3 regions of the Rheinheimera marina genome follow, and region 1 is predicted to be linked to each of the others. Evidence: predicted binding sites of a transcription regulator. Region 1 holds the regulator's gene; each other region holds the start of a gene.

Evidence for each region. The regulator sigma-54, encoded in region 1, starts transcription at its own class of promoters, with help from an activator protein. The targets are predictions, from matches to a motif close to TGGCANGNTNCNTGCTT.
Region 2: the regulator sigma-54 is predicted to act here: its motif matches at 1,261-1,277, upstream of flgA (flagellar basal body P-ring formation chaperone FlgA).
Region 3: the regulator sigma-54 is predicted to act here: its motif matches at 6,181-6,197, upstream of ACFO3I_RS10720 (PspC domain-containing protein).

What each region holds. Positions count from the first base shown of each region.
Region 1 is NZ_JBHSGB010000010.1:31,004-38,798, forward strand. Features, by position in the region: gene rapZ (RNase adapter RapZ) at 1-131, opposite strand, end outside; gene ptsN (PTS IIA-like nitrogen regulatory protein PtsN) at 128-598, opposite strand; gene hpf (ribosome hibernation promoting factor) at 609-896, opposite strand; gene ACFO3I_RS09795 (RNA polymerase factor sigma-54) at 922-2,406, opposite strand; gene lptB (LPS export ABC transporter ATP-binding protein) at 2,453-3,175, opposite strand; gene lptA (lipopolysaccharide transport periplasmic protein LptA) at 3,172-3,672, opposite strand; gene lptC (LPS export ABC transporter periplasmic protein LptC) at 3,659-4,213, opposite strand; gene kdsC (3-deoxy-manno-octulosonate-8-phosphatase KdsC) at 4,210-4,770, opposite strand; gene ACFO3I_RS09820 (KpsF/GutQ family sugar-phosphate isomerase) at 4,770-5,738, opposite strand; gene ACFO3I_RS09825 (ATP-binding cassette domain-containing protein) at 6,080-6,883, shown strand; gene mlaE (lipid asymmetry maintenance ABC transporter permease subunit MlaE) at 6,880-7,662, shown strand; gene mlaD (outer membrane lipid asymmetry maintenance protein MlaD) at 7,666-7,795, shown strand, end outside.
Region 2 is NZ_JBHSGB010000017.1:406,027-413,821, forward strand. Features, by position in the region: gene ACFO3I_RS18230 (CheR family methyltransferase) at 1-280, opposite strand, end outside; gene ACFO3I_RS18235 (chemotaxis protein CheV) at 288-1,217, opposite strand; gene flgA (flagellar basal body P-ring formation chaperone FlgA) at 1,376-2,059, shown strand; gene flgM (flagellar biosynthesis anti-sigma factor FlgM) at 2,134-2,475, shown strand; gene flgN (flagellar export chaperone FlgN) at 2,472-2,897, shown strand; gene ACFO3I_RS18255 (LPP20 family lipoprotein) at 2,927-3,385, opposite strand; gene ACFO3I_RS18260 (flagellar assembly protein T N-terminal domain-containing protein) at 3,538-4,689, shown strand; tRNA gene ACFO3I_RS18265 (tRNA-Arg) at 4,690-4,764, opposite strand; gene ACFO3I_RS18270 (FlgO family outer membrane protein) at 4,870-5,682, opposite strand; gene ACFO3I_RS18275 (FlgO family outer membrane protein) at 5,684-6,412, opposite strand; gene ACFO3I_RS18280 (FlgO family outer membrane protein) at 6,412-6,981, opposite strand; partial or broken gene thyA (thymidylate synthase) at 7,095-7,367, opposite strand; gene ACFO3I_RS18290 (IS5 family transposase) at 7,680-7,795, opposite strand, start outside.
Region 3 is NZ_JBHSGB010000010.1:223,847-231,641, reverse strand. Features, by position in the region: gene ACFO3I_RS10755 (co-chaperone GroES) at 1-15, opposite strand, end outside; gene cutA (divalent-cation tolerance protein CutA) at 238-552, shown strand; gene ACFO3I_RS10745 (protein-disulfide reductase DsbD) at 545-2,317, shown strand; gene aroQ (type II 3-dehydroquinate dehydratase) at 2,571-3,029, shown strand; gene accB (acetyl-CoA carboxylase biotin carboxyl carrier protein) at 3,060-3,509, shown strand; gene accC (acetyl-CoA carboxylase biotin carboxylase subunit) at 3,524-4,867, shown strand; gene prmA (50S ribosomal protein L11 methyltransferase) at 4,966-5,844, shown strand; gene ACFO3I_RS10720 (PspC domain-containing protein) at 5,891-6,097, opposite strand; gene ACFO3I_RS10715 (hypothetical protein) at 6,647-6,772, opposite strand; gene ACFO3I_RS10710 (hypothetical protein) at 6,776-7,054, opposite strand; gene dusA (tRNA dihydrouridine(20/20a) synthase DusA) at 7,221-7,795, opposite strand, start outside.

The sequences.
Region 1 (7,795 bases):
ACGGAGGTGGCCAGAGTCGGTAATAAATTCACCGGAATATTATCAACACAATAATACCCCAGGTCTTCCATTACCCGCAGCGCTACTGATTTTCCTGAGCCTGATCGTCCGCTGACCACTAAAAGTTTCATTTGTCCTGAACCTGCTCCGCGCCGCAAAGAAGTAACTGATACAGTGCCTGATCATCCGGACTGTGACGGATTTTTTTGGTGAAATCTTTCTGGCTTAACATTCGGGCTATACCGGACAGGGTGGACAAGTGCGTCTGGCATTGGTTTTCCGGGATCAGAATGGCGCAGAAAATATCCACCGCCTGATTGTCGATCGCATCAAACTGGATCGGATCCTGACTCACCACAAACACCAGCAGCGGGCTGCTGACATCTTTGAGTTTGCCGTGTGGGATCGCGATACCACCGCCTATACCTGTAGAGCCGAGTTTTTCCCGGGTCATTAAGGCTTCCAGAATACTGTATTCAGGGATCTGAGGCAGATGCTGATGCGCCAGTTCGGCAATGTATTCCAAAATTCGTTTTTTACTGTTAAAAAGGACCGCACTCTTAGTGCAGTCCTCCGATAACATTGAGCTAAGGTTCATAAGTTTAGGATCAATGACGAGAAATTTTCTCTTTATGTTTAATCACTTGGCGATCCAGTTTATCGATAAGCTGGTCAATCGCCGCGTACATATTTTCGTCTTCCGACACCGCAAACACTTCACCACCATTGAGGTGTAATTTAGCCTCTGCAATCTGCTTTAATTTTTCCACGTTCAGCACGACATGTACATTGTTAATATGATCAAAATGCCTTTCAAGCTTGGAAAATTTGCTGCCAACGTACTCTCTTAATGCTTCAGTGATTTCAACATGACGACCAGTTAAGTTGATTTGCATAGACTCTTCCTTCTTATGCGAGCTTTTAAATCAAGCTCTTGCGCTGATTAGACGGTGGAATAAACATGGCTTCACGGTACTTGGCGATAGTACGCCGCGCTACGTTGATGCCCTGTTCAGACAGGATTTCTGCCATCCGGCTGTCACTTAACGGCTTGGCCGGATTTTCCGCCGCCACCAATTTCTTAATAAAGGCGCGGATAGCGGTGGATGAACATTCACCGCCGCTCTCTGTACTTACATGACTGGAGAAAAAGAACTTAAGTTCAAATATTCCTCGAGGTGTGTGCATGTACTTTTGAGTCGTGACCCGTGAAATGGTGGATTCATGCATGCTCACCATTTCAGCAACGTCATTGAGTACCATGGGTTTCATCGCTTCTTCGCCATGCTCAAAAAAAGCCTGTTGCTGCTGAACAATGCAGTTGGCGACTTTGAGTAAGGTTTCGTTGCGACTCTCCAGGCTTTTTAAAAACCACTTTGCTTCCTGCAGGTGGGAACGGATGAACTGCCCATCCGATGCATTACGCGCCTGCCGTGACATGGCCGCATACTGCTCATTGATACGAATTTTCGGCATTGCATCCGGATTTAGTTCAACCACCCAGCGTCCTTTGATTTTTGCGACTGACACATCAGGAACTATGTAGCTTTGCTCTTGCCTGATCACATCTGCCCCAGGTCGTGGGTTCAGGCTGTGGATCAGCCGCATCACTTCTTTTAATTCCTCTTCTTTGAGTTTAGTCACGCGCATCAAAGAACGGAAATCACGGTTGGCTAAAAAGTCGGTGTAATCCCGAATAATTTGTTGGGTTTCTTTCAGATAAGGCGTATTCGGATCAAATTGGCGCAGTTGCACCAGCAAACACTCCTGAATACTGCGGGCTCCCACTCCGACCGGGTCAAACAGCTGGATACGCTTGATTACGGCTTCAACTTCGTCAGCTTCGACATCGGGTTGGCCCAATGCTTCGAGGATCTCGTCGACATCAATGGTTAGCAAGCCGTTGTCGTCGATGGCTTCGATAATGATTTCGGCGATGGTGCGATCAGTTTCTGAAAACGGCGTCAACTGCATTTGCCAACGCAGATAATCCTGCAGGGTCTCTGAGGTTTCGCCCTGATACACCGTGTCTTCGTCGCCATTGAAGTTGTTATTGGCGACAGGCGCTGCACTGACTAAATCATCCCAGTGGCTGTCCAGCGGTAGGTCTTCAGCGATGTTCTGTTCGGTCATGGCCTCACTGCTGTCTGGCACTTCAGGCTCAAAACTGTCATCAGTCTGAGATGATTCTGCGCCCTGATTAAATTCATCGCCGTTATTATCTTTGGCTGGGGGCTGGTACTGTTCAAATTCGTCATCGGACTCTAGCAGGGGGTTCGCATCCAGCGCTTCCTGAATTTCCTGCTGCAATTCGATACTGGACAGCTGCAGCAGTTTTATCGCCTGCTGCAGCTGTGGCGTCATCGTAAGTTGCTGGCCAATGCGAAGTTGCAAAGAAGGTTTCATGTACTTCCGATCTGCTCCGGGCAATCCATTAACGGATATCTGTTACTTACAGCCTGAATTGTTCACCTAAATACACATCCCGTACCTGCTGGTTTGCCAGCACTTCCTGCGGAGTTCCGGCGGCAATCAGTTCGCCGTGGCTGACGATATAGGCCAGCTCACACACATCCAGGGTTTCGCGTACGTTATGGTCGGTGATCAGGACTCCTATGCCACGTTGGCATAAATGTTGGATGATTTTTTTTATATCTAACACTGAAATGGGATCAACGCCAGCAAAAGGTTCATCCAACAGGATAAAAGCCGGGTCTGCCGCCAACGCCCGCGCAATTTCTACCCTCCGGCGTTCACCACCAGACAAGCTCATGCCGAGGCTATTCCGGATATGGCCGATATGGAACTCATCCAGCAAGGCGTCGGCTTTTTCTTCCCGTTGCTCTTCGGTCAGGTCTTTGCGGTGCTGCAAAATGGCCAGCAAGTTGTCGTAGACCGTCAGTTTGCGGAAAATCGAGCTCTCCTGAGGCAGATAGCCAATGCCCAGACGCGCGCGGGCATGGATAGGGTCAAAGGTGATGTCTTTGCCATCCAGAGTGATGCTGCCTTTGTCAGAAGGGACCAGGCCAACAATCATATAAAAAGTAGTGGTTTTTCCGGCGCCGTTTGGCCCGAGCAAACCGACAATCTGACCGGCTTTCACTTCGAGGCTGACGTCTTTCACTACCTGGCGGCCTTTGTAGCTTTTAGCCAGGTGAGCGGCAATTAACTTCATTGATCCTGTTTTCCTTCCGGCGTAAATACGGTCGTCACACGTTCTGATTTTTTGCCATCGGCTTCAGCGGCCAATTCCTGTTTGACCAGGTTGTAACGAATGACCGAGCCCTGAACCATGCTTCCGGCCTGACTCAGCTCGGCTTCACCGATCAGGATCAGCAGGGCAGCGCCCACGTCGTATTTGATTTCTTTGGCTTTGGCGATAATTTTTTTGCCTTGCTCAAACTCTTGTGAGTAGTGTGCCGGGTTACCGCTGGCAATAAAGACTTCTTTGCCTTTACCCTCGGTGGCAATCACCTCCAGTTTGTCGGCTTCAATCAGTAAGCTGCCTTGCTGCACCTTGACGTTGTCTACAAAGGTCATCACTTTGTCTTTCAGCGAACCGAACTGACGGTCAGAACCGACCTGGATTTCCTTTTTGTAGTCGTCCTGAGCGGCCTGCGATGCCAGTGCTGCCGTGCACAGCAGCAAGGCCAGAACCTTAGTTATCTTCATTGTAATACACCGTTTTTGTGTGCTGTTTCAGTTCAATCAACTGCTGGTTTAAATCAGCCTGCATGCCTTTGCCGGAAATCTGAAAGCCATGTCCGAAGATGCGGACTTGTTCGGTGGATTGCAGCTGGTTGTCAGCAAGCAAAAGCTCCACCGCAGGCGTTTCGATGCGGGTAAACAGGGAATCCGGCGACATGCTGCGCAGTTCGACCCGGCGTTCCAGGATCAGTTTATCATCAGGATAAAGCACGGCCTGTTCACTTGTCACTTGCCACATGGCGGCTTTTTGCTGGTACAGGGTGTAAATGGGGTATTCAAACTGAATAAAGCCAAAGCGCTCAAAATGCTCCATTCGCTGCGCCCGGATTAAATCCGACAAATGACCTTCCTGGTCATACACAAAACGGGTCATGTTGGTCGCAATGAAATCCGGTTGGTTTTCCTGAGCCTGTTGCACTTGCGGTTCCTGTTGTTGCATCAGCAGACTGAACATCACTGCAGCGCCAACCGCGACCAGTAGCCACCATAAAAATTGTTTAATCATGAACTGCTTCCGGAAAATTCGGCGAACTTACCCCGGCTGCACAGCAGCAAATCAGCAAGTTCCCGCACCGCACCAAAGCCGCCGGCTTTCACTGTACGGTAATGGGCATTTAACGCCAGATAAGGGTGAGCATCCTGTACGGCAACGGCAAGGCCGCAATGCTGCATAACTTGCCAGTCTGCCAGGTCGTCGCCAATAAAGGCAATTTGTGTTGTTTCGAGTTTGAGCTGTTGCTTAAGTTCGGCAAAGGCAGCCATTTTATCTTCCTGGCCCTGGTAGATATAAGGCACGGTCAGCGATTTCATCCGTTGCTCGACAATAGCGGAACGCCGGCCGGTAATGATTGCTACCTCAATACCCGACTGACGCAATGCTTTGACGCCGTAACCGTCACGGGTATGGAAGGCTTTCAGCTCTTCGCCGTCATTGCCTAAGTAAATGCGGCCGTCGGAGAACACGCCATCCACATCACAAATCAGCAACCGGATTGAGGCAGCTTTCTGCCATAACGCGTCAGTCACGGGCTGGTACATCTGTTGAAATAACGGACGCTGCATTACAGAACTCCGGCTTTTAATAAATCATGCATATTCAGCGCTCCTACCGGATGGCGGTTTTCATCGACCACGATCAGGCCATTAATTTTACGCTGTTCCATAATTTTTAAGCCTTCGGCTGCTAACATCTGTGCATTGGCTGTGATGCAATTTTTCGTCATCAGTTGCTCTATTTTGGCCTGATGAATATCGATGTTCAGGTCGAGTACCCGCCGTAAATCACCATCAGTGAACAAACCTGCCAGGCGGCCCTGGTCATCGGCAATGCAGGTCATGCCCAATCCTTTACGGGAAATTTCCAACAGGGCCTCTTTCAGGCTAACGCTCTGATGCACACAGGGCAAGGCCTCGCCTTTGTGCATAATGTCGTCCAGCCGCAACAGCAGACGTTTACCCAAGCTACCGCCCGGGTGCGACAACGCAAAGTCATCGGCAGAAAAACCGCGGGCGTCCAACAAGGCGACTGCCAAGGCATCACCCATGGCCAGGGTGGCCGTAGTGCTCGCCGTAGGAGCCAGCCCCAGTGGGCAGGCTTCTTTTTCCACTTTGACACAGAGATGCACATCGGCCAGTGTTGCTAAGGTGGATTCAGGCCGACCCGTCATCGCTATCATTTTAATGCCACGACGTTTTAACACTGGGATCAGACTGATCACTTCGCTGGTTTCGCCTGAGTTAGAAATGGCCAACACTATGTCACCGTCTATGATCATACCAAGGTCGCCATGACTGGCTTCGGCCGGATGAACAAAAAATGCAGGGGTGCCGGTGGAGGCTAGGGTGGCGGCTATTTTATTGGCGATATGGCCGGACTTTCCCATGCCTAACACAACAACACGGCCAGCCCCTTGAAATATTAAAGTGCAGGCCTCATTAAAGCGGGAATCAATGTACTGGGATAACTGAGCCACAGCTTCCGCTTCAATACTCAGTACCTGCAGCGCGTGCTGACGAAAATCAATATTCATAATTCAGACCTAGTAAGCAGTGCACCCAGCTGACCTTCTGTAAATCAGGCACATAGCGCTGATGTTAAGCCGGCATTCAGTTAAGTCTGGTCAGACTGCGAGCCCTTAAGTGACGGTATTTTCGGATGAATCTGGCTCAAATGCAAAAGATTCAAGGGCGTGGCAGCGGAATATTCGGTTTTAGCAAAGTGTTGTTACGAATTTTTGTAAACCTTTGACAGCTAAAACCCTTTACAATACCGGTCAGGGTTTTCGCCGCTTTGCTTGATGCGTTACGGCAGCAGCTGTATAGTGCGCGCCGCTTTTGGCTAAGGCTGCATCAGACTTTAAAGAGGAACTTTGTGTCAGATATTCTGGTAGATATTCAGCACCTTACCTTTAAACGTGGTGACAGAGTCATTTATAACGACCTGAATATGCAATTTCAGCGCGGCAAAGTGACGGCCATTATGGGGCCTAGCGGTATAGGTAAAACTACTTTATTGCGACTGATTGGCGGCCAGCTGAAGCCTGAACAAGGCCAGATTCTGATCAATGGCCTGGATATTCCTCAGTTAAATCGTAAAGACTTGTACAAAGCCCGGCAGAAAATGGGCATGTTGTTTCAAAGCGGTGCTTTGTTCAGCGATATGTCGGTTTACGACAACGTGGCCTTTCCAATTCGTGAGCACACTAAATTACCTGAGCAATTGATCCGCTTAATGGTATTGATGAAGCTCGAAGCGGTCGGTTTAAGAGGGGCGCGCGATTTAATGCCGGCTGAACTGTCTGGCGGTATGGCCCGACGCGCGGCGCTGGCTCGTGCCATTGCACTTGATCCTCAGCTGATTATGTACGACGAACCTTTTGCCGGGCAGGATCCGATTTCGATGGGTGTGATAGTCCGGTTAATCCGTTCACTTAACAATGCACTGGGCCTGACTTCTGTCGTGGTGTCGCACGACGTTACAGAGGTAATGAGCATCGCTGACTATGTCTATGTGGTCGCTGAGCAAAGTATTATTGGTGAAGGCACGCCAGAACAATTGCGGCAGCATCCGTCTCCTTTGGTGCAGCAATTCCTGCAAGGCGAAGCGGATGGTCCTGTGCCGTTCCATTTCAAAGCCGACAGTTACAGCACAGAGTTAATGGAGTCAGGCTTGTGATTCTGGATCAATTACAAAAACTGGGGCAAAGCACTATTGCCAAAGTGCAAGGGCTGGGCAAAGCCGCACTGATGGTGTTCGGCGCCATACTGGCGATGCCGACGCCTCGTAAGAGTTTTCCGTTACTGCTGAAGCAACTTTATGTTGTTGGCGTGTTGTCACTGCTGATTATTCTGGTCTCTGGCCTGTTTATCGGCATGGTGCTGGCATTACAAGGCTACACAGTGCTGTCCAAATTTGGCGCTGAACAAATGCTGGGGCCTTTGGTGGCGCTGAGTTTACTGCGTGAATTAGGCCCAGTGGTGACTGCCTTGCTGTTTGCCGGAAGGGCTGGTAGTGCGCTGACCGCCGAAATCGGCTTGATGAAGGCCACTGAGCAGTTATCGGGGATGGAAATGATGGCGGTGGACCCATTACGCCGGGTGATTGCGCCCCGGTTCTGGGCTGGCGTGATCAGTATGCCACTGCTGGCGATGATTTTCTCTGCGGTCGGTATTCTGGGTGGCCATCTGGTGGGTGTGGACTGGTTGGGTGTGGATGCAGGCGGCTACTGGTCCGCCATGCAGGCCAATGTTGATTTTCAGCAGGATATCGTCAACGGTTTAATTAAGAGCCTGGTGTTTGCATTTATTGTGACCTGGATAGCGCTGCACAAAGGTTTTGATGCAGTGCCAACGTCCGAAGGCATCAGTACGGCGACCACGCAGACCGTGGTGACCTCGTCACTGGCCGTCCTTGGATTTGATTTTGTATTAACAGCTTTAATGTTTGGTGGATAGAACATGACCTCGCGCAAAGTAGAAGTGTTAGTGGGTTTATTTGTGGCCCTGGCCATTGCAGCTTTTCTGTTGTTGTCGCTGCGCGTAGCCAACTCGGGTACTGCGGGTTCCGGCGAAACCTATTCGCTGTATG
Region 2 (7,795 bases), on a different contig from region 1:
TCTTTAGCAGTTCATAAGGGTAGTTGTCACGGAACCACAAGGTTTCATTGGTCGTCATTGCGTCAATCACCGCAGAACGCAACTGGCGCTCAAATGGGCTCAGTGTTTTATTCAGCAGCTCAGACAAAGACGCCAGGCCGAAGCGCTGCATCAAAGGCGCCAGGCGGCTTTTCACCAGGTATTGTTTATTGTCGCCCAGTACGATACCGCATTGCTGCTCGAGGAAATCCCGGAATAAGCGGTACTCACTGTCCTGCAGATCTTTATTTGCTGCCTGCATAATGCCCCTAGTCTGTGTGCAACCACTTACGAACAGATTCAGCTAATTCATCTGGATTGAATTTAGCAATAAAGTCATCCGCCCCTACTTTCTGCACCATCTGCTGATTAAACACGCCACTGAGCGAGGTATGCAAAATCACATGCAGAGGTTTCAGACGGCTGTCGATGCGGATTTCAGCGGTAAGGGTATACCCATCCATTTCTGGCATTTCAATATCGGAAATCAGCAGTCCAACTTTTTCTGTGACTGAATTCTGACACTGGGCGGCAATGTCCTGCAGAAAAGTTAAGGCTTCACGGCCATTTTTCACCAGATGCATCTGGACGCCTAAGGATTCCAGCGCACGTTTCACCTGGTTGCGGGCGACCGCGGAATCATCAGCAATCAGAATAATACGATCCCCTAAATCGGCGCTGATGCTTTCAGTGACCACATGGCTGCTGATGGTGGTTGGCGACGGAGAGATTTCTTCAAGAATTTTTTCAACATCGATAATTTCGACCAGCTCATTGTCAATTTCGGTCACTGCAGTCAGGTAACTTTGCTTACCACTGGTCCCTTTCGGCGGTGGCATAATGGATTCCCAGTTCATGTTGATAATTCGATCAACTGAAGCAACCAAAAATCCCTGCACAGACCTGTTGTATTCCGCGATGATAATAAAGCAGTCTTTGGTATTCTCGATGGCACGCCCGCCAGTGGCCAGACTCAAATCAATCACGGATATGGTCTGGCCTCGAATATGGGCTATGCCTTTGACATACTTATTGCGTTTCGGGATAGCGGTCAGCGGAGGGCACTGCAGAACTTCCCTGACTTTGAATACATTGATGCCAAAACGCTGGCGGCCATTCAGTCGAAACATCAAAAGCTCCAACCGGTTTTGCCCAACCAGCTGTGTGCGTTGATTGACTGAATCCAGAATACCGGCCATAAAGCACTCCCAAAGGTCCGAAGATGAGTCGGAATAAACAATCAGGCCTGATTCTTGCTTTGAGGTATCAGAACTGGTGATTTTCCAGAAAAATGACTGAAAATTGACATACTTAAGTATGTTATAACCCTTTGCAGATAAAGCATAGCCGAAAGCCTATGAAAATGTACGATAATTTTTTCCGCCGCAGCGGCAAGCTGTTGCCGTTTTTACTGTTGTTTTCTCCGCTTGCACTGGCAGAAAACTACAGTCCGGCACAGCTCACCGAGCTTGCCAGACAATGGTTGCAAACGCAGACCAGCAGCTCGGACAAAATCGAAGTGACGCCGCTGGATAGCCGGCTTGGACTGAAGAGCTGTAGCCAGGAATTGCAGTGGAAACGAATTGGCAACGGCCAGACCTCCACCTTGCAGCTGAGTTGCGAATCACCCAGATGGCAGCTCTATTTGAGTGCCAAAATTGCGCAAACTGTTTTGGCGGTCAGCAGCAGGCAAAATATTTCTGCAGGTTCCGTGATTGCAGCCGATATGCTGGAACAAGCGGAAACTGAAGTCCGCTTGTCCAGAGGCGCATTGGTTAGCGACCCGGCCAGCATAGTCGGAGCCCGGGTGAAACGTAGTCTCTCTGCTGGTCAGGCGATTACACAACAAGATCTCTGCCTTGTATGTAAAGGGGATCTGGTTACAATAGTCAGCAGCCATGGCACACTAGAAGTTCAGACCCGCGGCATAGCGCAGCAAGATGCAATCCTGGGCCAACAAGTTGCAGTCACCAACAGACAAACGCAGAAAACGGTGTTCGCTGAAGTGGTGGCGGTTAAAAAAGTAGCAATAAAGTTGTAGAATGCCCTAAAGTTTTTAAAGTCGCCGCCGTTAAACCGTGTATGGAACCGGAGACCAGGTGATGAGGTATCGAAATGGCAATTAACGTAAACACAGGCTTGCCAGCTACGCCCCAAGTAAAGGCGGATAAGACTGAGCAACAAAACCTGCAAAAACAGCAGGTTGTACAGCAGCAGGCGACGCAACAGCAAGCGACAACAGGCGTTGCTACGCAGAAGCAGGATTCTGTGTCCCTGACGTCTCAGGCGCAGCAGTTCAGCAAGGCGTCGGATAAAGCGAAAAACAGTTCAGGTATCGACCAGGAAAAAGTCGACCGGATTAAGCAAGACATTGCCGACGGTAAATACAAAATCAATATTGAGCAGCTTGCACGACGCATTGTTCAGTTTGAGTCAGATTTTTTCGGTAAAAAATGAACGATACCATCCGTCACCTCCTTTCCAATCAACAGGAGCAACTCGAGTTGCTCCTGTCTCTTTTGAAAAAAGAATATTCTGTATTAAGTGAACGGCAGATTGACCAGCTGGAGCAGTTGCTGCCAGAGAAACAGCAATGTGCGGACAAAGTCGCAGAGCTGGACCAACAACTGAGCCAGGCAGATGAACTGTCGGACTTGAAAACTCAGAAGTGGTTTATTGAACAGGTTGCAGAGCTACAGCAACTGATGGGCGAATGCCAGCAACAAACGCGGGTAAATCAGCAAGTGGTGGAACAAAGCCAGCTGGTCATCGCGCGCCTTAAATCTGAATTATTGCAAAGCCGGGGCCGCTCAGGTTTAACCTACACGGCGAAAGGCAAACCAGCCATCAACGATAAGGGGCCAGGCATCAAAGCCTGACCCCATCCGCTCCGTTGTACTCGCTCAGTCTAGTAATACTTCACGTTTTTAATCCGTCGGGTTGGCTGACTGTTCAAATACAGTTCGTACACCTGCTTAAAATCTAATTCCAGCTCAGTTGCATAAATATCGCCGACAGGATAAGTCTTCACGACCCTGGCACCACGAATAATGCCACTGACGGAGGCGTTTAGCTGGTCATCGCCAATCAGCACTTGCTGCATATTGGCTTCAGCGTTAATTCGCTGGCCATACACCTGCTCAGCCAGCTCACGATAGGCTTCAAGCTTGGATGCTTTCATCGCCAGTAACATACGCTCCTGGTCATTCGATCCAGGTTGTTGACTCATTGGCGCATAACCAACAGCTTTAAGCACAGGAAAACTGCCTGGCTCAACGGTTTCCCATTCAATATGGCGATCAGCGACCAGACTGCAACCTGATAACAGGCTCAGCATTACTGCAAATACACAGGAACTTTTTTTCATCCCTTTTACCTCGACTGATGATAAGCGCATTACGCCACTTAAGTTTCTCTCTGGTCTAATGCAGTTTCTATGCCCAGTTGCCAGATTTGTTATTAATTCAATGAACGGCACGGCTTTTGCTTATACCCGTTATTCATGTATTGAGGTGCATTATGCGTCAATCAACTCTTGTGGTTCCGCTACTTTGCCTGATGTCAGCGCCTGTGCTGGCGGATTGGTATGAGGCGACTGGTCAGGCGGTGATCCGCGGTACTGAGCGCTCTGACGCCCGGGCAGAAGCCTTGCAGGATGCCGTCCGCAAAGCTTTGCTTTATGCAGGAGCTTCAGTTCGCAGCGTTCAGCAAGTAACTGACGGTTTATTGACTCAGGAAACGTTGTTTTTGCAAACGCATGGCGAAGTGCAGAATGTGCAGATCATTTCGGAAACCGAAGAAGACGGCTATATCCTGGTCACTGTAAGGGCTGACATCTTCCCTGATCAAAAGCAGTGCAGCAATGTTCGGTTGAAAAAGACACTGATGATAAGCCCTTTTCAACTGACTCATCCGGAACAGGCGGTCACGGGGCAACTGTATGAAATCGGCACCAGCAGCACCAAAGTATTTATGCAAAAGCTGCAGGAGTTTTCGCATTCCAGTAACGGCAAATTGCTGCCACAAATCATTCGCCAGCCTGAACTCAGCTATCAGGAACGTCAGGCGTTACAACGCCAGTACGGCAGCCCTTACTTATTAAAAGCGCGGCTGGAAGATGTATCGCTCGGAGAAAGAATCGGCACCAACTGGAGTTTCTGGTCAGACGCTGAAAGGGAGCGCTTCTACCGTCTTGAGTTAGAACTTGTTGATATCCAAGAGCAAAAGCAACTGTTTAGCCAGACTTACCAGACATCTGCCATTTGGGACTTTCAGGACAGAACAGTGATAAGCCCAAACGGTCAGCGTTTTTGGCGGACTGATTACGGGAAGTCGATTGAACGGGTGCTAAACGCAGCGGCTCAGGACATCGAAGAAGTTTTGCGTTGTGAATCCGTGCAGGCTCAAGTCGTCGTGGTCGAGCCTGAACGGTTGATGTTAAACCTTGGCAGTGCACAAGGTCTGAAACTTGGGGATGAATTTACCCTGCTCTACCGTCGTCAGCACAAAGACAGTACCGGGAAATGGCAGGATCAAATCACCATCAGTGAGTTGAAACTGAAAATTACCGAGTTAACCAACCAGACCGCCTGGGCTGAATCAAGCAATGGTGCATATCTGGCAAATGTGCAGGTTGGCGACCTGGCCAGCCCGACGCTCAACCCTAAATAATGGCCGCCCCAACAGGAATCGAACCTGTAACTGCCCCTTAGGAGGGGGCCGTTATATCCATTTAACTATGGAGCGTTTGCGCCGAAGTCTAACAAACAAAAGCAGAATTGGGAATTTAACTCGAGGATAATGCGGCTGTTTTTCCTCGAAAATACAGCCGCTTGGCTAAAAGAGAAGCAGTCAGGGGCGCATTTGTTCCAATACAGAATGTGGAATAAAAACCTGACCGGCACTGATGACAGATTGGTCCATCGCACTAACCACCCGTGCATTGATTTGAACCCCTCTCAGGCTTGGAACCAGAGTACCAACCAAGACATAGTCAGCCTGAATTTCACTGCGTAACTGGTCCAAATCCCTGGACAGGGCATAGTCACCCGTCTGACCTATACGCAAACTCCGGCCTAATTTGTATTCAACAGCAGCCACCTGATAGTCGGGCAAACGGGTGACCAAAGCTTCAGCCATCTGCTGACCCAGCGGGTTGCTTTGCTCCAACTGATGATCAAATTCAACAAAACTGACCACAGCGACGCGGCGCCCAACCAGCTTATCGTTGGCCGCTAACTTAAACGCCAGTTGTTCTGCATAATCCGACACTTTTTTGTGACCACTGACACTGTAGGAAAGAGGTGCAGCAACCTGAGACATCGTCCCGCCCCCTTCTTCTGAAGGCAAGGTCATCCGCACCGGCCGTTGCGGCTGCGGCACTGGCGTGCCGATTTCACCAGGCCGCGCAGGCCTTGTGGTATAAGCCACAATAGCCGGGCCTTTTTTCCGCTCCTCTTCCAGCAAGGCGTCAAACTGAGCGGGCATAGGTTCATTACTTGCTGGTACGGCCTCGACAAAGTCCTGCCGGTAAAGCGACTCATCACTGTCCTGCCGCATGGGTTCAGGTTCATTCTGCTGCGCGACCTGCGGCTTTTCGCAATCGCAGGTCTGGCTGCATCCTGCCAATCCCAGCAACAGCAGCGCAGGGAGCATTACACGCATATCAGCCTCCTGCTTTGAGTAATAAATGTTGAGGTGACGCAGAATGTTGTAAGGCGTCACGCACCGCGGCAGGAATAAAACTCTGGGCGGTGGCAATCACTTTTTTCGACCCGACTGAGACTAACCTGGCATTGACCAGCACTCCGCCCTGGTGCTGGACCATAGTGCCACCTAATACATACTCAATCGGCTGCTGTTGCTGCAGCTCCAGAAAATCCCGGCTGTAAGTAAAATCACCTTCAGGCGTTACGCGAATGTAATCAGTGGTTTTAAAATCCACCACAGGTAAACCGAATAAATGCACTTCGTGCATCAGGCTTTCGGCCAATTGGTTGCCGAGCAAATCCGTTCTGTCCAGCGGAGAGTCCAAAAACACAAAACTGGTGACACCAATGACAGATTGTTGACGGGACAAATCCATATTGGCAATCAGATCATGCGCCATGCCCTGTACATAATGGTTCACATTCTGTGGAGGAACCTGTTGATGGGCCTGCTGTGAAGCTCGTTGTTGCAGTCGGGTCGCCTGATAGCTTTGCGCACTGTACACGGGCGTGACAAAGCCATTGGACGGGTCGACGGCGGCGCCCTCTGGTGTCATGCCGGATTGAGTGGCAACCTCAGACGTTGGGATTGGCTCTGCGGAGCCTAAATTCCACGCTGAGCTGCAACCAGCAAGCAGCGCAGCAGCCAGTATCACGAGTGGGGTTTGGGCGTTGAAACTCATCATTAATACTCCAACCTGTATAATTTGTCCTGCCGCATCCGCACTTTTTCATTCTGATCAAAGGCTAACTGGGGGATCAGGTTGGATGCTGCGGCGATGACTCTGTTGTGTTCTGTATCGACCAGTTTGGCGTTGACTGTAGTGTCATAATCGCCTTGTGTCATAGTGCCGGCAATCACAAAGCGGACCTGCTGCTGTTTGGCCAGTTCGGCCAGCTCCCGGCTCAAACCCTGTTCATGCTCTGCATACAGGCTGATTTGATTGGTCGCCCTTAACTCCACCACCTGATACCCAAGTTGGCTGGCAACCGTCTGCATGCTTTCCTGCAACTGAAGCCCCAACTGACGGAAGCGAAAATGCGCAGGTTCAGGTTTTAGGGTGTCGGCGTCAACAAAAGTCACTACTGCAACCTGGCCAATGGCAATAGGCCCTAATTCGGCAAAAAGCTGATCCGCCAGCCGCTCAGTGTAAAACAGCAACGGCTGTTCCGCTTTTTTCGGTGCAGACCGGGCCGTTGGGCTGGCAGTTTCCTGCCCATCCGGCAATAAACTGCAGCCTGTCAGCAGGCACACACTCAATAGACTTGCTCTGTAAAGCACAGCACACCTCAACGAAGGCATTCGAAAGATTGACACTTGGCGAAGATGCAGCAAAAAAAATGCCAGCTTGTTCGCTGGCATCTCGACTAAATCGCAATAGGCGCTTTGATGGCGGGATGCGCCTGATAATTCAGCAACTCAAAATCTTCGAAGCTGAACTCGAACAGATCTTTGACCGCAGGATTCATCCGCATCTGCGGCAATGGGTAAGGTTCACGGCTGAGCTGCTCTTTCACTTGCTGTAAGTGGTTGCTGTACAAATGCGCATCGCCGAAGGTATGCACAAAGTCACCTGGCTCCAGCCCACACACCTGAGCCACCATCATGGTCAGTAGCGCGTAGCTGGCAATATTAAAAGGTTTTGTGACATTGGGGGTTATGCTACAAATCGCTTCGCACGAATGATTCACTCTATTTTACTGGTAAAAGAGTGACTTTATGCTAATAGTTGAAGCAGAATAATAATGACTTTTATTCGAAGCCCTTCTGCACTGCAATTGGGTCTTTGTTGCTGTTAGGAAATAGCTCAGAATTCATAGTAACATAATAAAAGAATCTTGTTTTTCGACAGCAGAGATTAAGGCTTGTTGATCTTTGGTGTTCAATGAATCACCACATTACATCGGCAGCCATAGCATACAACACGCCAGTGCCACTGTGCTGGCGTAGTTTCAGACCAGCTTGTCATACCGTGTTGCCACGGCCCGATAGTGTTTCAGGCGGGCAAACACGTTTTCGACAAGATGCCTGTATTTATACAAACACCAATCCATGTCTCCATTCCCAA
Region 3 (7,795 bases), 190 kb from region 1:
TGGACGAATGTTCATGCTTTTTTATCTCCTAAAAGCGAGTTTGTTTATAAATTAGCTGACGCTAAAAATTGGTTATTGGCTATATGGGGCAAAGCCCTTACATTCCCAAGGGCTGTTGCTTGAAAAAAATGTCGGCATTGCTCTGATTGCACATTTTTCGAGCATCCTGCACGCTGCGTTGCAATAAAAAGTCGCCAGCCAGGGTCTGTTAATGCAAATCCATCTGAGGACCACCTGATGTTACTTATTCTGTGCAACTGCCCTACCGCAGCATTGGCTGAACAGATCAGTCACCAGTTACTGCAGCGTCGATTAATCGCCTGTGCCAATCTGTTGCCGTCAGTGCGCTCCATTTATAGCTGGCAAGGTAAGATAGAACAGGCTGAAGAAGTGCCTCTGCTGCTAAAAATCCGGCAACAAGATTATACCGAGGTGGAGCAAGCCATTCTGGCCTTGCATCCATACCAGGTACCGGAGATCATCGCTTTACCTGTAGAATCGGCACTAACGTCGTATCAGAATTGGCTGTATGAGGTAACTCAACGTGATTAAGCATCTGTTTTTTGTCTTTCTTTTGAGCTGTTCCTGGCTGAGCCATGCTCAGGCGCAACCAGGTGGAGTGCTGGCTCAGCTAACTCAACAACCGCAGTTTTTACCTGTTGAACAAGCCTTTGTGGCCGATTTTCGTCAGGACGGCAATCAGCTGAAACTCAGCTTCACCATTGCCGATGGGTACTACCTGTACAAAGACAAATTTAAGTTTGCCGGCGTCGATTTAAGTTTCTCTCATCCACAGTTCCCACAGGGCCGGATTATTACCGATGAGTACTATGGCGAATCGGAGGTGTATTTTCATCAGGTCATTCTTGAGTTTCCGCTCAGCCAGGTCGGCCCGGACGGCCTGCTTAAAGTGCGCTATCAGGGCTGTGCGGAAGCCGGTCTTTGTTACCCGGTGCAGACCCTGGAAATTCCGCTGACCGCAACCACTGCGGCCACCACAGCGCCAGCTCAGGCGACAAGCCCGGCGGCAACAGAGGCCCCAGTGTCTGAACAACTACAGCTGCTGGGTCAATTGCAGGGCGATAACCTGCTGACCACGCTGGCGCTGTTTTTCCTGTTGGGCTTGGGTCTTGCCTTTACGCCTTGTGTGTTTCCGATGTACCCCATTCTGACCAGCATTATTGTCGGTCAGGGCCAGCAGCTCAGCGGCAAACGGGCCTTTAGCCTGTCGATGGCTTATGTGCAGGGCATGGCGATCAGCTACTCATTGCTTGGTTTGTTGGTGGCCAGCTTGGGCCTGCAATTTCAGACTTACTTTCAGCACCCCGTGGTGTTAGTGGCAATCAGTGTGCTGTTTGTTGCTTTAGCGCTGTCGATGTTTGGCGTGTTTAACCTGAGCCTGCCGGAGCGCTGGCTCAGCAAAGTGAATCAACTGTCGAATAAGCAGCAAGGGGGCAGCCTGAAAGGGGCTGTAGTAATGGGCGTATTGTCCGGCCTGGTCGCCTCGCCTTGCACCACAGCACCACTGACCGCGGCACTGCTGTATGTGGCGCAATCTGGCAATCTGGCACTTGGCGCGTTGACGCTGTACATCCTGAGTATGGGCATGGGCTTACCTTTATTAGTGCTGGGCAGTACTGGCGGTAAATTCTTACCTAAAGCCGGAGCCTGGATGAACGCCGTCAAAACCATTTTTGCGTTTTTGCTGCTGGCAGTGCCGGTCTGGCTGTTATCCCGTTTTGTGCCGTTTTCCGCCGTGGTGGTTGCGTCGAGCCTGCTGCTGTTGATGCTGGCGGTGTATCTGCATGCGTTATCCCGTCAGTTACAGCAGCCTCTGGCTCAAAGCAGCAGCTGGGTGCTGGCCCTTAGCCTGGTGCTCGGTAACGTCGGCGCAAACTTATGGTACTGGCTGCCAGCACCTGCTGTGACCGCCGCTCAGCCTGTGGCGCAAGCCGGCTTCCGGACACTGGATACGCTAGAAGAGTTGCAGCAGGCCGTCCAACAAGCATCACAGCAAGGCAAACCTGTGCTGGTGGATTTGTTTGCCGAGTGGTGTGTGGCCTGCAAAGAATTTGAACACATTACCTTTGCTGACGCTGAGGTAAAAACCCTGATGAACCAGTTTGTGCTGCTGAAAATCGACGTGACAGAAGCCAACGAGATTGATCAGCAAGTGCTGGATCATTTTCAGGTGATTGGCCTGCCTACCCTGCTGCTTTTTGACAAAAATGGCCAGGAACTGACCCAATCCCGGGTCACCGGCTTTATGGGACCTGCAGATTTTCAGCGTCATTTAACCGCAATACTGAACCAATAATCTGGGTGTTGGTCTGAAGCAAAGTCAGTTCTGTACTGGCTTTGCGCTCTTTTAGCTGCCATCGTCCAAAACCAGCCAAAAAAGTTCCGCTCTGCTGATAAGACCAGTATTTTGCTGCCATTTGCAACGATTTCACTATAATAAGGCGCAAAACTGCAGGACCACCCGGTCACTGCTTAAAAAAGATGCAATTGTACAGCTACTCTGGCAGGATAAACTGCACAATAAGAATTTTTGGGGAACTTCGCGTATTATGGCGTCAAAATTAAAGATTTTGCTGCTCAATGGCCCAAATTTGAACATGCTCGGAAAACGTGAGCCTCAGATCTATGGTTCCCAGACTCTGGCCCAGATTGTCAGCCAACTGACAGAACAGGCTGCCAGCGTCAATGTCGAGTTGTGCCACCTGCAATCCAATGCCGAGCATGAGCTGATCGATGCAATTCACCAGGCGATGGGCGAGCAGGATTACATTCTGATCAACCCGGGCGCTTTCACTCATACCAGTATTGCACTTCGTGATGCGCTGCTCAGTGTCGCTATCCCTTTTATTGAAGTGCATTTGTCCAATGTACATGCCCGCGAAGCCTTCCGGGCGCATTCGTATTTATCCGATATAGCCAAAGGGGTGATCTGTGGTTTTGGCGCCATGGGTTACCAGTTTGCTTTGCAAGCAGCTGTATCGCAGTTATCAACAAAATCAACCATTTAACTATCCACTACTATTACAGGCACTCATGTCATGGATATCAGAAAAATTAAAAAATTGATCGAACTGCTGGAAGAATCAGGTATTAACGAACTGGAAATCACCGAAGGTGAAGAGTCCGTTCGTATCAGCCGCAACGGCCCTGTGCAGCAGTACGCTCCGGTTCAATATGCTGCAGCTCCTGCCCCTGTTGCAGCCCCTGTAGCCGCCGCTGCAGCCCCGGCTGAAGCAGCAAAACCAGCCATCACTGGTTATCAGATGCGTTCACCTATGGTCGGTACCTTCTACCGCGCCGCTTCTCCAACAGCCAAATCTTTTGTGGAAGTAGGCCAGAGCGTCAAAGTCGGCGATACCCTGTGTATCGTTGAAGCAATGAAAATGATGAACCAGATCCAGGCTGACAAAGCGGGAACTGTGACGCAAATCCTGGTCGAAAACGGCGAGCCGGTTGAGTTTGACCAGCCACTGTTCGTGATCGAATAACAGAAGGCAGTCTCATGCTAGAAAAAGTCCTGATCGCCAACCGGGGAGAAATAGCGCTGCGTATCTTACGCGCCTGTAAAGAACTCGGTATTAAAACGGTGGCGGTGCATTCGACTGTCGATCGCAACCTGAAACACGTGTTGCTGGCCGACGAAACCATTTGCATCGGCCCAGCACCTTCACCACAAAGTTACCTGAACATTCCGGCATTGATTGCTGCCGCAGAAGTGACCAACGCCCAAGCGATTCACCCAGGCTACGGCTTTCTGGCAGAGCGTGCAGACTTCGCGCAACAAGTGGAAGAAAGTGGCCTGATTTTTATCGGCCCACGCCCTGAATCCATCAGCCTGATGGGTGACAAGGTATCTGCCATTGAAGCGATGAAGAAAGCTGGTGTGCCTTGTGTACCAGGTTCAGACGGTGCAGTTGGTGACGACCCGGAAACCAACAAAACCATTGCGAAGCGCATTGGCTACCCGATCATTGTCAAAGCCGCGGGTGGCGGTGGTGGCCGTGGTATGCGGGTGGTGCGTGCCGAAGAAGAGCTGGTGTCGTCTATTGAGATGACCAAGGCAGAAGCCAAAGCCGCATTCGGCAATGACATGGTGTATATGGAGAAATTCCTGGAAAACCCACGTCACATCGAAATTCAGGTACTGGCCGATGGCCAGGGCAATGCGATCCACTTAGGTGAACGTGACTGTTCTATGCAACGTCGCCACCAGAAAGTGGTGGAAGAAGCGCCGGCTCCGGGTATTACCCAACAGCAACGTGACTTTATCGGTGGCCGTTGTGTGCAGGCCTGTATTGATCTGAATTACCGCGGTGCGGGTACCTTCGAGTTCCTGTATGAAAACGGCGAGTTCTACTTCATTGAAATGAACACCCGTATTCAGGTTGAACACCCGGTGACAGAAATGATCACTGGTGTGGATCTGATCAAAGAGCAACTGCGTGTTGCTGCCGGCGAGAAACTGCGTTTAAAACAAAGTGATGTAGTGATCCGCGGCGCCGCAGTGGAATGCCGGATCAACGCTGAAGATGCCAAGACCTTTATCCCGTCGCCTGGCACCATCACCCGCTTCCACCCACCAGGTGGCAACGGTGTGCGTTGGGATTCACACATCTACGCCGATTACACAGTACCGCCGAACTACGATTCAATGGTCGGCAAGCTGATCACCTACGGTGAGAACCGTGACATTGCGTTAGCCCGCATGCGCAACGCACTGAGCGAGCTGGTGGTCGGTGGTATCAAGACCAATATCGAGCTGCATAAGCTGATTATGAACGACGAGAATTTCAATAAAGGTGGCACCAATATCCACTATTTAGAACATAAACTCGGCCTGAAGTAATAGGGCACACAGGGGGCAGAGCAGAATTAAAATATGCTCTGCCTCCTTTTTTATTGCTACAATTCTCCCCCTGCTTTTACCGCTGAACGAGTTTTTGTATGCCTTGGATCCAACTTCGTGTGCACAGCACAGAAAAACAAGCTGAACAGGTCAGCGACATGCTGATGAGCTGGGGAGCCCAGGCCGTCAGTTTTGTTGACGCTGCAGACACCCCGATTTACGAACCTATGCCTGGTGAAGTGCTGTACTGGACCAATACGGTTGTAGTGGGTCTGTTTGACGCTGAACACCCGATGCCCAAAGTGATCCGCCAGCTGGAACAAGCCGCCATTTTTAAACAAGGTGTGCAGTACAAACTGGAGCAGTTGGAAGACAAAGACTGGGAACGCGAATGGATGGACAACTTCCACCCGATCCAGTTTGGCAAACGGCTGTGGGTCTGCCCAAGCTGGCGTGATATTCCAGACCCGGCTGCGGTCAATGTAATGCTGGACCCGGGCCTGGCCTTTGGTACCGGCACCCACCCGACAACAGCGCTTTGTATGGAATGGCTGGACGCACAGGACTTAAGCCAGAGCACTGTGGTCGACTTTGGCTGCGGCTCCGGCATTTTAGGCATAGCCGCACTGAAGCTGGGCGCTGCCCGGGTGATTGGTATTGATATCGACCCTCAGGCCATCGAAGCCAGCAAAGCCAATGCTGAGCGCAATGGTGTTGCAGGACAAATTGAGCTGTACTTACCAAAAGACCAGCCAAGTCTGCAGGCTGATGTGGTGGTGGCAAATATTCTGGCGGGGCCTTTGGCGGAACTGAGCACTATTATCAGTGCTTATGTACGCAGCGGAGGTTTACTTGCATTATCCGGTATTCTGGAAAGCCAGGCAGAGTCAGTGATTGCTGCCTATCAGGCTGAATTCGACTTTGACCCTGTTGCGGTAAAAGAAGAATGGATCCGGCTTACAGCCCGCAAGCGTTAATGTATTTGGCAGGTGGCCACAGCCACCTGCTGTACCGCACATCATGTTAAATTACCCAGCGAGCCGGCAAAAACACCGCGGCCGCTACATAAGCTACCAGCACAGCCACTGGAAAACACAGCGCCAGCAGCACTACCAGAGCTCTGACTAACCAAACAGGTTGGTCATAATAACTGGCAAAACCAGCACAAACCCCAGCAATTTTCCTGCGTGCTTTGTTGATAAACCACGAGCCATCATTGATTGTTTTCATTTGTCTTACTCCCCGGTCCGTTGCCTGACCTTCTGGTCCAGATACCACATTACAGCTGCCAGAGCCCAGACGACCGCAATGTTAAGCATTACCAATGTCATCGTATTTGCCTGCAGTCGTTAACTTATTAACACTCGTCGTAAGCCCAAACAGCCACAACACTTAACCAAGCCATCACCACAGCGAATGCAACCATTTCCATTTTATCTCTCCTCAAGTTAGTCGGTTTAGTCATCAGTAATTTACTGATATCTATACAATTCAACTCTTGTGCCAGATCTGATAATTATTTATTTTTGTTTAATTTTAATAACTTACAAATACGTGATTCTGTGTCGGCTTTGAAAAATGCATGGCCAGATATCGAACAAAAGTAAATTTGACCACTTTTTAGTCAAAAATAAAAACGGGCTAAATTGAGTAGGTTCGGCGGACTTTGCGCGAGGAAATCGTCTTGATCAAGGCCTTTAAAGATGAAGCTTGCTGCAGAACAGAAGAGGACGTAACAGAACGTTTAGAGGAGAAGCGGCAATAAAAAACCCGGTACTGCTAAGACCGGGTTACCGAGGGAAGTTTAAGCGGATGGCTGAGCCAGTGCCACAACAAGGAGATCACTCCGACACTGGCGACTGGCAATAAAAACAGCCCTAACAACCAGACAGTAAGTATCAGCATCCATTAGTCTCCGGTTTGGTCGATAATTTTGACCACCGGCGCTTTTTCACTAACCTGCTGTTCGTTTTGCTGTGGCGTAGCAGCCGCAGTTAGCTCAGCCAGGCTTTGTTCAGCTTGCATCAATACTGAATATTTGATGTCGGTAATTTGTCTGGCAATAAAATCGGCTGTCAGTGCTTTCACGCTAAAGTCGGTGAAGGTTGCTAAATCGACTTGAGTAGCCTGAGCTGGCGCAGCCAGAGCAGAAACAGACAATACAGCAGCAGCAATTAAAGTTTTCATCATGATTCTCCATTGGGTTAAGGACAATCAGGTATTTCAATTGCTGTGCCAAACTGAAAATAATTTTAATCACTTAAAAAACAACAACTTACAAATAACTGAAAATACTGCGTACCGATAGAAAAACTGAGGCATAAAAAAAGTGGTGAAATTCACCACTTTTTAGTTATCTGTTCGGCACTTTGGCCAAAGCATCCAGCAACACTTGCGGTCCGCTCTCTGACAAGTGGCCCACTTCACTTAAATGACGGCGCCATAAGCGGGCACCTGGTACGCCCTGAAACAGGCCCAACATATGCCGGGCAATGTGCCAGAACCGCGCACCTTGCGCCATTTGCCGCTCGATATAAGGGATCATCAGCTCTACGACTTCATGTGGTGATGGAATAGCCCGACTGTCTTGATAAACCGCATGGTCAATTTCTGCCAGCAATAACGGGTTGGTGTAAACCTCACGCCCTACCATCACCCCATCTACATGTTGCAAATGAGTCAGACAGTCGTCTACCGTTTTTACACCGCCATTAATACTGATATCCAGCTGCGGAAAGTCCTGCTTTAACTGGTACACACGCGGGTAATCCAGTGGTGGAATTTCGCGGTTTTCTTTCGGGCTTAACCCGCTAAGCCAGGCTTTACGGGCATGCACAATAAACTGCTGACAACCGGCTTCACTGATGGTACCGATAAAGTCGACCAGAAACTGGTAACTGTCGAGCTCGTCAATGCCAATCCGGCTTT